Regions from separate parts of the Halopseudomonas xinjiangensis genome, predicted to be linked through region 2. Evidence: predicted binding sites of a transcription regulator. Region 2 holds the regulator's gene; the other holds the start of a gene.
The links. The regulator LexA, encoded in region 2, represses DNA repair genes until DNA is damaged. The targets are predictions, from matches to a motif close to CTGTNTNNNNANACAG.

Region 1 (7,247 bases), 1.2 Mb from region 2:
GGTCATGCCTGGGCGCAACTGGTCGACCATCTCCTGCGTCACGACGTTGCCTTGCTGAACGTCGATCTTGTAGACGCCGGGAAACCCGCAGCCGGCAAGCGTGGCGGTGGCGAGACACAAGAGGATACAGAGGATTCGGTTCAGACTGTTTGGCATCGCGTGGTAACATCCACTATCGTGAATTGGCTGAATGGCCTTGAATCATACCCGACAGATCCAGCCCTGCGAAGCGCTGAGCGAGAAACTAGCAATGGTAGAGAATCAAGAACTTAGAAAGGCCGGTCTGAAGGTGACGCTACCTCGCGTTAAGATCCTGCAGATGCTGGACAGTTCCCAGGACCGGCACATGAGTGCCGAAGACGTCTACAAGGCGTTGATGGACGCGGGCGAAGACGTAGGTCTGGCGACGGTATACCGCGTCCTGACTCAGTTCGAGTCTGCCGGGCTGGTAGTGCGTCACAACTTCGACGGTGGCCATGCGGTGTTCGAGCTGGCCGACGGCGACCATCATGACCACATGGTCTGTCTGGACACCGGAGAAGTCATCGAATTCTTCGATCCGGAAATCGAGCGTCGCCAGCGCGAGATCGTCAAGGAGCACGGTTACGAGCTCGTTGACCACAATCTGGTGCTCTACGTGAAGCGCAAGGCCTGATGAACCAGGCGGAGCGGTGCCTTTCCGGTGTCCGCTCAGGGCTCTCGTTGCCGGAGGTTCGGCAGTAACGAGCTCAGTCCCGACAGGCGCTGCTCTTCAAGCTGCGCCTGCCCGGGCGCCGCCATCAAATCGCTGAAATCAGCTTGCGCGCATGCGCCAGCGACTCCTCCGTCAGATCGATCCCGCCCAGCATTCTAGCTACCTCATGTACCCGGCCTGCCTCGTCCAGCTGATCGATCCGTGTACGCGTCGATGTCTCGCTTTGCTCCTTGCGTACGAAAAGATGCTGATGCCCCTGTGCGGCTACCTGTGGCAGGTGGGTGACGGTCAGCACCTGACCTCGTGCGCCAAGTTGGCGCAACAGTCGGCCGACGATTTCAGCGGTCGGGCCGCCAATGCCCACGTCCACTTCATCAAAGACCAGCGTTGGCACGCGCGACGTCTGAGCAGTGACGACCTGAATGCCCAAACTGATGCGTGAGAGTTCGCCCCCCGATGCGACCTTGGCCAGCGGCTTCGCCGGCTGGCCCCGGTTGGCGCTGACTAGAAACTCCACCGTTTCCATACCGGTCGGCGCGTAGCTGCCTGGTTTGGTTGGAGAGAGTTGTACGACGATGTTGCCGCCAGGCATGCCGAGCTGCTGAATTTCATCAGTCACGGCCTCGGAAAGGCGGGCCGAGGCTTCTCTTCGCTGTTCCGACAGGTCGCCGGCAAGTTCGCGATAATGAGCCCGATAAGCCTCTAGTTCTTCGGCGAGCTTTTCTGTATCCGCGCCCCGTTGCTGCAATCCTTCTAGTTCGTCGATCAATCTCTGTTGCAAGGCAGGCAGCTCGTCCGGATTGATCCGATGTTTGCGAGCCAGGTCGTAGATGACGCCAAGACGCTCTTCGATCTGCTGCTGCCGCTCCGGGTCAGCCTCGAAATGATCGAGATAGCGCGTCAGTTCGCCGACCGCTTCCTCGACCTGAATCTGTGCGCTGGCCAGCAGGCTATTTGCTTCATCCAGGTTGCGGTTGTGCGTCGTCAATCCATTTAGCCGCTGAAGGCTGGCCGTCAATGCCTGGAGCACGCTGCCGCTGTCGCTCTCGCTGCAGAGGTTGATGACCTGCTGGCACGACTGGGTGATATGTTCGGCGTTCGCCAGCTGGCGCTGGTCATCTTCCAGCTGTTCCAGTTCGCCGTCCTGAAGGCTCAGGTTATCCAGCTCTTCGAGCTGATAGGTCAGCAATTGCACGCGAGATGTGTACTCGTCACCGTCCTGGCTGGCCTGTTGCAGCGCCTGCTCGGTTTGTCGGCAGCGCTGGGCGGCGAGCTGAACCTGTCGGGCCAGTTCGCCGGCGCCAGCAAACGCGTCGAGCAGCCGCCGGTGCGTATCGGGTTTGAGCAGCGATTGGTGTTCGTGCTGGCTGTGGATGTCGATGAGCATCTCGCCCAGCGCTTTCAGGTCCTGCTGCGGACAGGGGCTGCCATTGATGTACCCGCGCGAGCGCCCTTCCGCGGTCACGACGCGACGCAGAATCACCTGATCCTCGCTTGCCAGATCGCGCTCGTCCAGCCATTCGCGGGCCTCCGGAATATCCGAGATGTCGAACGTGGCGAGGAGGTCGGCCTTGTCTGCGCCGGGGCGAACTGCGCCGCTGTCGGCGCGGTCGCCGAGTGTCAATGCGAGCGCGTCCAGCATGATGGACTTCCCTGCACCGGTTTCGCCGGTCACAACGGTCATGCCTCCGTTCAGCTCGAGCTCGAGATGATCGACGATCGCATAGTTGTTTACCGCGAGGTGCATGAGCATGACAGGCTCCCGATTACGTTTGTCTGGTTATTTATACAGTACTCTCGCTCGGCTGTTCAAGCGCCCCCGCTCGCACTGTTCCAAACCCCTTGAACCTGCCCGGAACGACCCCATATACAGGAGCACTGTAGCTTTCAAGCTAACCCGACGTGGTGTAAACGCCTTTACAGATTCGACAGGAGACCTACATGGCGGACGAACAGAAACAGGATCTAAACGAGCAGGAGCCGGCCACCAGTCCGGAGCAGGGAAGTGCTGCTGACGAGGACCTGACCGCTCGCGTTTCCGCGCTGGAAGAGCAATTGGCTACTGCGCAGGATCAGGCGCTGCGTGCCGCAGCTGACGTGCAGAACGCGCGTCGCCGCGCCGAACAGGAGATCGAGAAGGCCCACAAGTTCGGGCTGGAGCGCTTTGCTACCGAGCTGCTGCCACTACTCGACAGTCTGGAGCGTGGCATGGAGCTGTCGGACCCCAGCGACCCGGCCATCAAGCCGATGCGCGAGGGGATGGAGCTGACTCTGAAGATGTTCACCGACACGCTCGCGCGTTTTCAGATCGTCGCTGTCGATCCGCATGGCGAGCCTTTCGACCCCGACCTCCACCAGGCGATGGCGATGGAGGAGCGGGACAACGTCGAGCCGAATACGGTGATTCGCGTTTTCCAGAAGGGCTACACCCTGAGTGGCCGCCTGTTGCGCCCGGCGATGGTCGTGGTCAGCAAGCCGGCCAGCGACCGACCGGAATCGCCTTCGATCGACGAGAAGGCTTGAAATCGATCCAGTCGACCCAATCTAGGGTTCATCGTCAGTCAACTTCGCCGCCTACGCGTGCGGCAAACAGATTCGGAGAGTATGTAGATGGGCAAAATTATCGGTATTGACCTGGGGACCACCAATTCCTGCGTCGCTATCATGGAAAACGGCTCGGCCAAGGTGATCGAGAACGCCGAAGGCGCTCGCACCACTCCCTCGATCGTCGCCTACACCAAGGACGGCGAGACCCTGGTTGGCCAGTCAGCCAAGCGTCAGTCGGTGACCAATCCGCAGAACACACTGAACGCGGTCAAGCGTCTGATCGGTCGTCGGTTCGAGGAAGGTGTCGTACAGAAAGACATCAAGCTCGTGCCGTACAAGATCATCAAGGCCGACAACGGCGACGCCTGGGTTGAAGTGAAGGGTGAGAAGATGGCTCCTCCGCAGGTCTCTGCGGAAGTGCTGAAGAAGATGAAGAAGACCGCCGAAGACTATCTTGGCGAGCCGGTCACCGAGGCGGTAATCACTGTCCCGGCGTACTTCAACGACAGTCAGCGTCAAGCGACCAAAGACGCCGGCCGTATTGCCGGTCTCGACGTCAAGCGCATCATCAACGAGCCGACCGCGGCGGCGCTGGCCTATGGCATGGACAAGTCACGTGGTGACTCCACCATCGTGGTCTATGACCTGGGTGGCGGCACCTTCGACATCTCGGTGATCGAGATTGCCGAGGTGGATGGTGAGCACCAGTTTGAAGTATTGGCCACCAATGGGGACACCTTCCTGGGTGGTGAAGATTTCGACATGCGCCTGATCGACTATCTGGCGGACGAATTCAAGAAGGAGAATGGCGTTGATCTGCACAACGATCCGCTGGCGCTGCAGCGTCTGAAGGAAGCGGCGGAAAAGGCCAAGATCGAGCTGTCTTCGAGCAACCAGACCGACGTCAACCTGCCGTACATTACCGCCGACGCATCCGGTCCCAAGCACCTGAACGTCAAGGTGACCCGTGCCAAGCTGGAGTCGCTGGTCGAAGAACTGGTCAAGCGCAGCATCGAGCCGTGCCGCGTTGCGATGAAGGACGCGGGTCTGGACGTTTCCGATATCAACGAAGTGATTCTGGTCGGCGGGCAGACCCGCATGCCGCTGGTGCAGCGCACCGTGGCCGAGTTCTTCGGCAAGGAGCCGCGCAAGGACGTCAACCCGGATGAAGCGGTTGCCGTCGGCGCAGCGATTCAGGGTGCGGTACTGGCTGGCGACGTGAAGGACGTTCTGTTGCTGGACGTGACCCCGCTGTCGCTGGGTATCGAAACCATGGGTGGCGTGATGACTACTCTGATCGAGAAGAACACCACCATTCCGACCAAGAAGTCGCAGGTGTTCTCGACCGCTGACGACAACCAGACTGCCGTGACCATCCACGTACTGCAGGGTGAACGCAAGCAGGCGCAGCAGAACAAGTCGTTGGGTCGTTTCGACCTGGCGGACATTCCGCCAGCACAGCGTGGGGTCCCGCAGATCGAGGTCAGCTTCGACATCGATGCCAACGGTATCCTCAACGTGTCGGCCAAAGACAAGGCGACCGGCAAGCAGCAGTCGATCGTCATCAAGGCATCCTCTGGCCTGTCGGACGACGAGATCGACAAGATGGTGCGTGACGCCGAAGCCAATGCCGAGGAAGATCGCCGGTTTGAGGAGCTGGTCACCACCCGTAACCAGGGTGACCAACTGGTACATGCGACGCGCAAGACTCTGAAGGAAGCCGGTGACAAGGCGACCGAAGCCGAGAAGACTGCGATCGAGTCGGCGCTGGCTGACCTGGAGCAGGCGGTCAAGGGTGACGACAAGGCTGAAATCGAAGCCAAGATCAACGCTCTGTCCGAAGCTTCTGGCCCGCTGGTTCAGAAGATGTACGCCGATCAGGCCCAGGCCGCTCAAGGCAGCGAGGCTGGTGATGAGTCCGGCAAGGATGGCGGTGATGACGTGGTCGACGCCGAGTTCGAAGAAGTCAAGGACAACAACAAGTAAGTCCTTGGTGGTGGGCAACGGCAGTTGACTGCAGGCGACGCGGGAGCTACTCCCGCGTCGTCGTTTGTGCCCCGAGCCCCTGAAAGGGAAGGAAAGCGAGACGATGGCCAAGCGTGATTATTACGAAGTGCTGGGCGTAGAGCGCGGCGCAAGCGATGCCGAGCTGAAAAAAGCCTACCGGCGCCTGGCGATGAAATACCATCCGGACCGGAATCCGGATGACAAGGCAGCCGAAGACAGCTTCAAGGAAGCCAACGAAGCGTACGAGGTACTCACCGATCCGAACAAGCGGGCCGCCTACGATCAGTACGGCCACGCCGGGGTGGATCCGAATATGGGTGCCGGCGGCGCTGGCGGCTTCGGTGGTGCAAACTTCTCGGACATCTTTGGCGATGTCTTCGGCGATATTTTCGGGGGCGCGGGTGGCCGCGGCCGGTCCAGCGTGCAGCGTGGTAGCGATTTGCGTTACACGCTGGAGCTGGACCTCGAAGAAGCGGTGCGGGGCACCTCGGTGACCATTCGTGTACCGACGCTGGTGGCGTGCAAGACCTGTGAAGGCAGCGGTGCCAAGAAAGGCACTGCTCCGGTCACCTGTACGACCTGTGGTGGTCATGGTCAGGTGCGTATGCAGCAGGGCTTCTTCTCTGTGCAGCAGACCTGTCCGCGGTGTCACGGTACCGGCAAGATGATCGCCGACCCGTGCAATGATTGCCACGGTCATGGCCGCGTGGAAGAGCAGAAGACGCTGTCGGTCAAGGTGCCGGCTGGTGTCGACACTGGCGACCGCATCCGGCTGGCTGGCGAAGGCGAGGCTGGCGTCAACGGCGGGCCCGCCGGCGATCTGTATGTGGTGGTGTCGGTGCGCGAGCACAAGATATTCCAGCGTGACGGCAAGAATCTGTATTGTGAGGTGCCGATCAGCTTCGCTGATGCTGCTCTGGGTGGCGAGTTGGAAGTGCCCACGCTGGACGGTCGGGTAAAGTTGAAAATTCCGGACGGAGCGCAGACTGGAAAGCTGTTCCGCCTGCGCGGCAAGGGCGTCACGCCGGTGCGTGGCGGCTCGGCCGGCGACCTGCTTTGCCGGGTCGTCGTCGAGACGCCGGTCAACCTTACCAAGCGGCAGCGCGAGCTGTTCGAAGAGTTGCGCGAAACGCTAGAGGTCGAGGGTAGCAACCAGTCTCCTCGGGCCAAGAGCTGGTTCGAAGGGGTGAAGAACTTCTTTGAGGATATGAAATTTTGACCGGGGCTGACATGAGACGGATCGCAGTAATCGGCGCCGCTGGCCGCATGGGCAAGACTTTGATCGAAGCGGTCAATCACATGGAAGGCGCTGTGCTGGCGGCTGCCATCGAGCGTCCGGAGAGCTCCTTGCTCGGGGCTGATGCCGGTGAGCTGGCCGGCATCGGACGACTGGGCATTCCTGTGACTGGTAGCGTGGAGGAGGCGGTAGAGCAGTTCGACGTACTGATCGACTTTACCCACCCGACCACGACACTGGTCAACCTGGCGGTTTGTCGTGCGGCTGGCAAGGCGCTGGTCATCGGCACGACCGGCTTTACCGATGCGCAAAAGGATCTCATCAGCGAAGCGGCGAAGGATATTTCGATCGTATTCGCGCCTAACTTCAGCATTGGAGTGAACCTTTGCCTAAAGCTGCTGGACATGGCGGCGAAGGTCATGGGTGAGGAGTCCGATATTGAAGTCATCGAGGCGCATCACCGCCACAAGGTCGACGCCCCGTCGGGTACGGCGCTACGTATGGGTGAAGTGGTTGCCGATGCCTTGGGTCGCAAGCTGAGCGAAGTGGCGGTGTACGGTCGCGAAGGCCAGACCGGCGCGCGGGATCGGCAGACCATCGGCTTTGCCACGGTCCGTGCCGGCGATGTCGTTGGCGATCATACGGTACTGTTTGCCAGCGAAGGCGAGCGCGTGGAGATCACCCACAAGGCTTCGAGCAGGATGACGTTCGCGCGGGGTGCAGTGCGCTCGGCCATGTGGCTGGCAGATCAGGACAAGGGAT
Region 2 (7,247 bases):
GACGGTTATACCAAAGTGCTGCCCCCGCAGGGCAAAGGCGGCGAAGACGAAGTGCTGCCCGATGTGAAGGTCGCGGATGCGCTGAAGTTGAAGAAGCTCGATCCGAAGCAGCACTTCACCAAGCCTCCGGCGCGCTACTCCGAAGCAAGTTTGGTCAAGGAACTGGAGAAGCGCGGGATCGGCCGCCCGTCGACCTACGCGTCGATCATCTCGACCATCCAGGACCGTGGCTATGTCGAACTGAACAACCGCCGCTTCTATGCCGAGAAGATGGGCGACATCGTTACCGATCGGCTCAGTGAAAGTTTTCCGAATCTGATGGATTACAGCTTCACCGCGCGGATGGAAGAGTCGCTCGACGACGTCGCTCAGGGCGAAGTGATCTGGAAGAAGGTGCTCGACGACTTCTATGCCGATTTTAGCAAGAAGTTGGCCAACGCCGAGACGGCTGACGGCGAGCGCGGCATGCGTGCCAACGTGCCCACGCTGACCGACATTTCCTGTCAGGTCTGTGGGCGTCCGATGATGATCCGCACGGCTTCCACAGGTGTGTTTCTGGGTTGTTCTGGTTATGCGCTGCCGCCGAAGGAGCGCTGCAAGGAAACCATCAACCTGGTGCCGGGCAACGAGGTCGCATCGGACGACGAGGAAGACGAGTCCCGCGTATTGCGCGCCAAGCATCGTTGCAAGCTATGCGGCACGGCGATGGATAGTTATCTGGTCGACGAACATCGCAAGCTGCACGTTTGCGGCAACAACCCCGATTGCGCCGGCTTCGAGATCGAGCAGGGGCAGTTCAAGATCAAGGGTTACGACGGGCCGTTGATCGAGTGTGACAAGTGCGGCAGCGACATGCAGCTCAAGACGGGGCGTTTCGGCAAGTACTTCGGATGTACCAACGCGGAATGCAAGAACACTCGCAAACTGCTGAAGAGCGGCGAGGCCGCGCCGCCGAAGATGGACCCGGTCAAAATGCCGGAGCTGCGCTGCGAAAAGGTCGACGACGTATACGTCCTTAGAGACGGTGCCTCGGGCCTGTTTCTCGCTGCCAGCCAATTCCCGAAAAACCGGGAAACCCGTGCGCCGCTGGTAAGCGAGCTACTGCCACACCGTGAAGAGATCGATCCCAAGTACCACTTTTTGCTCGACGCGCCTACGCAGGACCCGGACAAGAATCCGACAGTCGTGCGATACAGCCGCAAGACAAAGGAGCAATATGTTCAGAGCGAGCTCGAAGGCAAGCCCACCGGTTGGCGGGCTTTCCACGATGGCAAACGCTGGAACGTGGACGACGCTCGAAGCAAGAGCAAAAAGTAGGCGAGGCGGCATGGCAAACGAAGTCTATACCCGTACCAACCAGGCTCTGTTCTTTGCCAGGAAGGCGATCGCCTCCTGGCATGAAGTCAGTCAGTCCGGAGCGCTCGATACCGTCACCCTGAGCGCATACCATCGCGAGCACGCCTTGTTTCATTTGTACCGGGGGGTGCTTGGCCTGATCCACGAAGTGGCGGATCGTTACCGCTGGCCGCTGATGGACGCACGCAGCGTTGAAGCGGTGTTGCTAGGGGATGTGGCGGCGCGATGCCCCGGTCCCGAGCTGGCTGAATTGAGCGAGCTGGCGGGTTCGGCCGATACCTGGCTAGGGCGTCTTCTCGGTGCCTGGCAAAAGCTCCAGGCACCACCGGTGCCTCAGGAAGCCAAGTCTGCTTCGGACGACCTGATCATCGCCAGTAGTGCGGTGGCTGGGTCGCCGGAATGGTCACGGGAGGATGCGCAAGAAGCTGTCGCTGCCTTGGCCGAGCGCGTTAATCGTTACCGGGAGGGGATGGTGGAGTGGTAGCTACGCTCCGATAGGCAGCGGCATTGTGTTAAACTGCCGCCTTGCTAGACAGAGGAGCCGATATGCCTTCACCTTTTCTCGAAATCGTTGAACTCGCCAATGGCAAGGTCGTACTGCGGCGTTCCGATGACGACGGTGAACCGCTAGTGGTCATCGAGTTTTCAGCAGATGCCAAGGATTTCCTCAACGGTCATCACATCGATGTCGCCAAAGCCATGATCAGTGCCGGTATGCAATTGGCGGGGCAGGTCGTGGATGATGACGAGTTCGTGCCGGAAGACCGCGTTCTGCATTGACGCGTCGGGCCACAGCGCCCGGGGCAGCCATTTCGGCTGCCTGTGCTGTTCAATCACGCTGCGCGAGTGGCTTGCAGCTGAACATTCAGACTACTGCAGTTGCCCATGGATGCCGCTCTCGAAAGCAACGCGGTTTCGCGGGCATCACTGGTCAGCCAGCTCACCACCGTGTGGCTTTTCCCTTCGCGCAGCACTTCACAACATAATTCGAGCGTATCCATTCCAGGACGGCTCCGAATCACCAGAATGCGGCCGGAATCCAGGCCAGCTGAACGCAGCCATTGCAGGCTGAGCTCCGCGGGAGGATCCAATAGCGTCAGCCAGCCGGTCGAACTGGAATGGCTTAGCTCCCGCAACACTGGCGCCAACCATTGCAGGCATTGGCGTGGCGAGCCGTTGAGTGCGATTTCGCTGAAACCTGTCTCGGCGGGCTGCGAGGTCACGTTTCGCTCGACTGCTGCGCCACGGCGCCGCTCGGTTGCTGCGGGCTTGCCCAGTGGCGCCATCCGGGCACGTGAAGCCATCCAGGCGTTTTGGAAGAGACTCAGTTGATCCAGTGCTTGCGAGTTCCGAGCATACTGCATGTTTTGCTCCTAGCGGCGGATAACGCCGACGCTCAAACCTTCGATGATTAATTCCTGTTCGGACAGATCAATCTCAATCGGCGCGAAATCCGGATTCTCCGCAATCAGCGACACTTTGCGGCCCTGCTTGTGGAAACGCTTGACCGTCACCTCATCGCCGATACGGGCAACAACGATCTGTCCGTTACGTACCTCGGTAGTGCGATGTACGGCCAGCAGGTCCCCGTCCAGAATGCCAATATCCTTCATGCTCATGCCCTTGACCCGCAGCAAATAGTCGGCCTTGGGGCGAAAGAACTCCGGATTGAGCCGGCAGTGATCCTCGATGTTCTCCAGAGCCAGAATCGGCGCACCGGCAGCGACCTGACCGATGATCGGCAGCTGATCATCGTTGGCTGCCTCGGCTCCAGGCAGGCGAATGCCGCGCGAGGCGCCCGGGATCATTTCGATAGCTCCCTTGCGAGCCAATGCGCGAAGATGATCTTCGGCCGCGTTGGGCGACTTGAAACCGAGCTCTTTGGCGATATCCACCCGCGTCGGCGGGTAGCCGTTGTTGTCCATGTACTCCTTTATGAAGGCCAGGATCTGTTCTTGCCGCGCCGTCAATTTCTGCATGGAGCCTTACCTGTCTGTTTATACAGTAGCTGTGATTATATACAGTTCGGGCGCGTCGGCAAGCGTCACTTTGTTGCGTTTGCCGAGGGCTCACCGGATACTGCGGCGAGGAGCCGGCCCGCTGGCCGTTCGAGTTGACGTCATCACGTTTGAAACGTATGTTTAAAACATCTGTTTGCTCAGGAAGCCTTTTTATGGCGCAGTCCGATACTGTCGAGCGCATCCTCGACGCCGCAGAACAACTGTTCGCGGAGAAGGGGTTTGCCGAGACGTCTCTACGGTTGATCACCAGCAAGGCGGGCGTGAATCTTGCGGCGGTGAATTATCACTTCGGGTCGAAGAAGGCCTTGATCCAGGCGGTCTTCGTCCGCTTTCTCAATCCGTTCGTCAATAGCCTCGAAGCAGAGCTAGATCGGCAGGAGGCAAGTGGTGCAGCCGATCCGAGCCTGGAGGAGCTGCTGGAGATGCTGGTGCGGCAGGCTTTGCAGGTCAAGCCGCGAAGCGGGAACGATCTCTCGACCTTCATGCGCTTATTGGGTCTGGCGTTCAGCCAGAGTCAGGGTCACCTGCGCAAGTATCTTGGTGAGGTCTACGGCCGGGTTTTTCAGCGCTACATGAATCTGCTTCTCAAGGCGGCTCCGGCGCTGCCGCCAAGCGAGCTATTCTGGCGTGTGCATTTCATGCTCGGCAGTGCGGCTTTCACCATGTCCAGCATGAAGGCATTGCGCGCTATCTCAGAGGCAGAATTCGGTGTGCACAACGGTGTCGACGAGGTATTGCGTCTGATGGTGCCGTTTCTTGCGGCGGGTATGCGCGCCGAAGGCGGCATGACACAGCGGCTCTCCTCAGCAGACAGCGTAGCGGAATCCGCCTGACGCTCTTAACTGCGCGACCCTGATCCGTTATCGTGTGCACTTTCCACCGGAGACGTGCATGCGACTCGATTGGCTCCACATCTCGATTCCGCACCAGCGGGTGACTGGCTTCTCTGCCGGCGAGCCGGTGTGCTCCTATGACGTATCCACGGCCCTCCACGGGGCAGGGGAGACGGAGGGCAGCGGTTGTACGCCAAGAGGGCACCACCGGGTCCGCGCGCGGATCGGCGAGGGGTTGCCGGTTCGCTCGGTATTCGTCGGCCGACGCCCCACCGGTGAGGTCTGGAGCCTGGAGCTGGCGCAGCGCTACCCGCGGCGAGACTGGATACTGACTCGTATCCTGTGGCTCTGCGGAGAAGAGCGGGGTTTTAACCGGGGCGGCCAGCGCGACTCGCAGCGCCGCTACATATATCTGCACGGAACCGGCGATGACCAGCCCACGGGACAACCGCTGTCCCATGGCTGTATCCGCTTGGGCAACGACGACATGCTCGCACTGTTCGACATGACTCCGGCCGGTTGTGCTGTTTTCATCGACGAGACCGAGGCTGACCCGGTCAGCCGGCTTCTTTCCCAATCTTCGGAGACACTATCTTGATTCAGGGATCCCTGATGCTCGACGTGGCTGGTACCTGGCTGACGCCGGAAGACCGCCAACTGCTGCGCCAACCGGAAGTCGGCGGCATGATTCTGTTCGCTCGCAATACCGAATCGCCTGCTCAGGTTCGCGAACTGGTGCGCGCTATCCGCTCCGAGCGGCCTGACATGTTGATTGCCATCGACCAGGAAGGTGGCCGGGTCCAGAGGCTCCGCCGCGATGTGGTTCGCCTTCCGGCTCTGGGGCGTATCCGCGCGGAGGCAGGCGATGCGGCCGAGCAGGTCGCAGAAGCAGCAGCCTGGCTGATGGCGACGGAGGTGATCGCCTGCGGGGTCGACATCAGTTTTGCCCCGGTACTCGACCTTGATTACGGCCGCAGCGAGGTGATTGGAAACCGCTCGCTTAGCGGCGACCCGGATGAAGTCGCGCGTCTGGGCAAGGCATATATTGCCGGCCTGCACAGGGCCGGTATGGCCGCCACTGGCAAGCACTTTCCCGGTCACGGCTGGGCGGAAGCCGACTCGCACGTCGCTTTACCGGTCGATGAGCGTTCAGAAGCTGAGATCCGCCGCAGTGATCTGAAGCCGTTCGCTGCGCTGGCGAAAGAGCTGGACGGCATCATGCCCGCACATGTGATCTACCCGGCCATAGACAGCCTGCCCGCAGGGTTCTCGACCCGCTGGCTGCAACAGATTCTGCGACAGGAGTTGGGCTTCGACGGCGTCATCTTCAGTGATGATCTGACCATGGCCGGTGCCCACGCGGTAGGTGGAATGCCTGAGCGGGTCGATGCCGCATTGCGCTCCGGCTGCGACATGCTGCTGGTGTGTAACGATCGCGGTGCCGCCGAACAAGCGCTCGGCCACTCGCAGCGGATTGGCATGCAGCCGGGCACCCGTGCCGCTCGGATGCTGGCACGCCACACGCCAGTGAGTGATTACAAGAGCGATCCGCAGTGGTCACACGCGGTGTCGCTGCTCAAGGACAAGGGACTGATCGAAACCATCTCATGAACGAGTTGATTACCGCTTTGCCAACGGACCTACTACCCTCCGTCGGCGGAGCCTGGATTTATCAGGTTTTCGCCGTGATCTTCGTTTCGCTGGCGCTAGCGTATGTGGGCAAGCTGATCCTTGACCGCGTCGAGCGGCGCGCGCTGAAAAGCAACTCCATTTGGGACGACACGCTGGTGCTCGCCGCGCGTCGGCCACTGTGGGTACTGATCTGGACCATGGGGCTGCTCTGGGCAGGGCAGATCACCGCAGCGCAAATGGAGGAAGAATTGGCCGGCGTGCTCGATGCGGTGCAGCAGATTCTGCTGATCGTTCTGCTGGCCTGGTTCCTGCTGCGTCTGATGATGCAGGTCGAGGTTCGGCTGGTCGACCCGAACTATCGCACCAAACCCATCGACCAGACCACCGTCAGCGCCATCGGCAAGTTGCTGCGTATATCAGTGATCATCACTGCGGCACTGGTCGTGCTGCAGGCTCTCGGCTACAGCATCTCTGGTGTGCTCGCATTCGGCGGGATTGGCGGGATTGCGGTGGGTTTCGCTGCCAAGGATCTCCTGGCGAATTTCTTTGGCGGGTTGATGATCTATCTCGACAGACCCTTCGCAGTTGGCGACTGGGTGCGCTCGCCCGACAAGGAAATCGAAGGCACGGTGGAGCATATTGGCTGGCGACTGACGCGCATCCGCACGTTCGACAAGCGTCCGCTGTATGTACCCAATTCGATCTTCAACAACATCGTCGTGCAAAATCCATCGCGCATGACCCACCGGCGAATCTACGAGCATATCGGCATCCGCTACGACGATATCCAGCGCATGCAGCCGGTGCTCGAGGCGGTGAGGGAGATGGTCGCCAGCCATCCGGAGATCGCCCAGGACCAGACGCAGATGGTTTTCTTCGACCGATGTGCGCCATCGTCAGTCGACTTCTTCGTCTACTGCTTCACGGTCACCACCGTATGGGCGGAATATCATCGCATCAAGGAAGACGTGTTGTTGAAGGTCCTCGCCATTGTGCAGGAGCACGGGGCAGAGATTGCTTTCCCGACATCGACGCTGCACATTCCCGAGGCGGTACGGATCGATGAGGCGCGTAGCCGAGAACCGAAAGCCGGACGAGGGGAACTGGCATGAGTGGCAGCATCGGCATAATCGGAGGCACAGGGCTCAGCCGGCTGCAGGGACTGGAGCTAACCGAGGAGCGTTACATAAACAATCCCTACGGGAAGCCGTCGTCCACCGTGCGCAAGGGACGGCTTGCCGGGCGCGAGGTACTGTTTCTCGCGCGCCATGGTGATCCGCATTGCATACCTCCGCACAGGGTCAATTACCGGGCAAATCTCTGGGCGCTAAAGGAGGCAGGCGCGGAGGCATTGGTTGCGGTCAATGCCGTGGGCGGAATAGACCCAGCAATGGGAACAGGCCAT

Region 1: the regulator LexA is predicted to act here: its motif matches at 2,471-2,486, upstream of recN (DNA repair protein RecN).

The regions. Positions count from the first base shown of each region.
Region 1 is NZ_LT629736.1:2,690,747-2,697,993, reverse strand. It holds gene BLT85_RS12545 (outer membrane protein assembly factor BamE) at 1-156, opposite strand, end outside; gene fur (ferric iron uptake transcriptional regulator) at 251-655, shown strand; gene recN (DNA repair protein RecN) at 780-2,447, opposite strand; gene grpE (nucleotide exchange factor GrpE) at 2,636-3,217, shown strand; gene dnaK (molecular chaperone DnaK) at 3,305-5,227, shown strand; gene dnaJ (molecular chaperone DnaJ) at 5,331-6,467, shown strand; gene dapB (4-hydroxy-tetrahydrodipicolinate reductase) at 6,479-7,247, shown strand, end outside.
Region 2 is NZ_LT629736.1:1,535,916-1,543,162, reverse strand. It holds gene topA (type I DNA topoisomerase) at 1-1,317, shown strand, start outside; gene BLT85_RS07070 (DUF6586 family protein) at 1,328-1,840, shown strand; gene BLT85_RS07065 (hypothetical protein) at 1,903-2,136, shown strand; gene BLT85_RS07060 (SulA-like leucine-rich domain-containing protein) at 2,190-2,720, opposite strand; gene lexA (transcriptional repressor LexA) at 2,730-3,335, opposite strand; gene BLT85_RS07050 (TetR/AcrR family transcriptional regulator) at 3,530-4,210, shown strand; gene BLT85_RS07045 (L,D-transpeptidase) at 4,269-4,808, shown strand; gene nagZ (beta-N-acetylhexosaminidase) at 4,823-5,821, shown strand; gene BLT85_RS07035 (mechanosensitive ion channel family protein) at 5,818-6,954, shown strand; gene BLT85_RS07030 (S-methyl-5'-thioinosine phosphorylase) at 6,951-7,247, shown strand, end outside.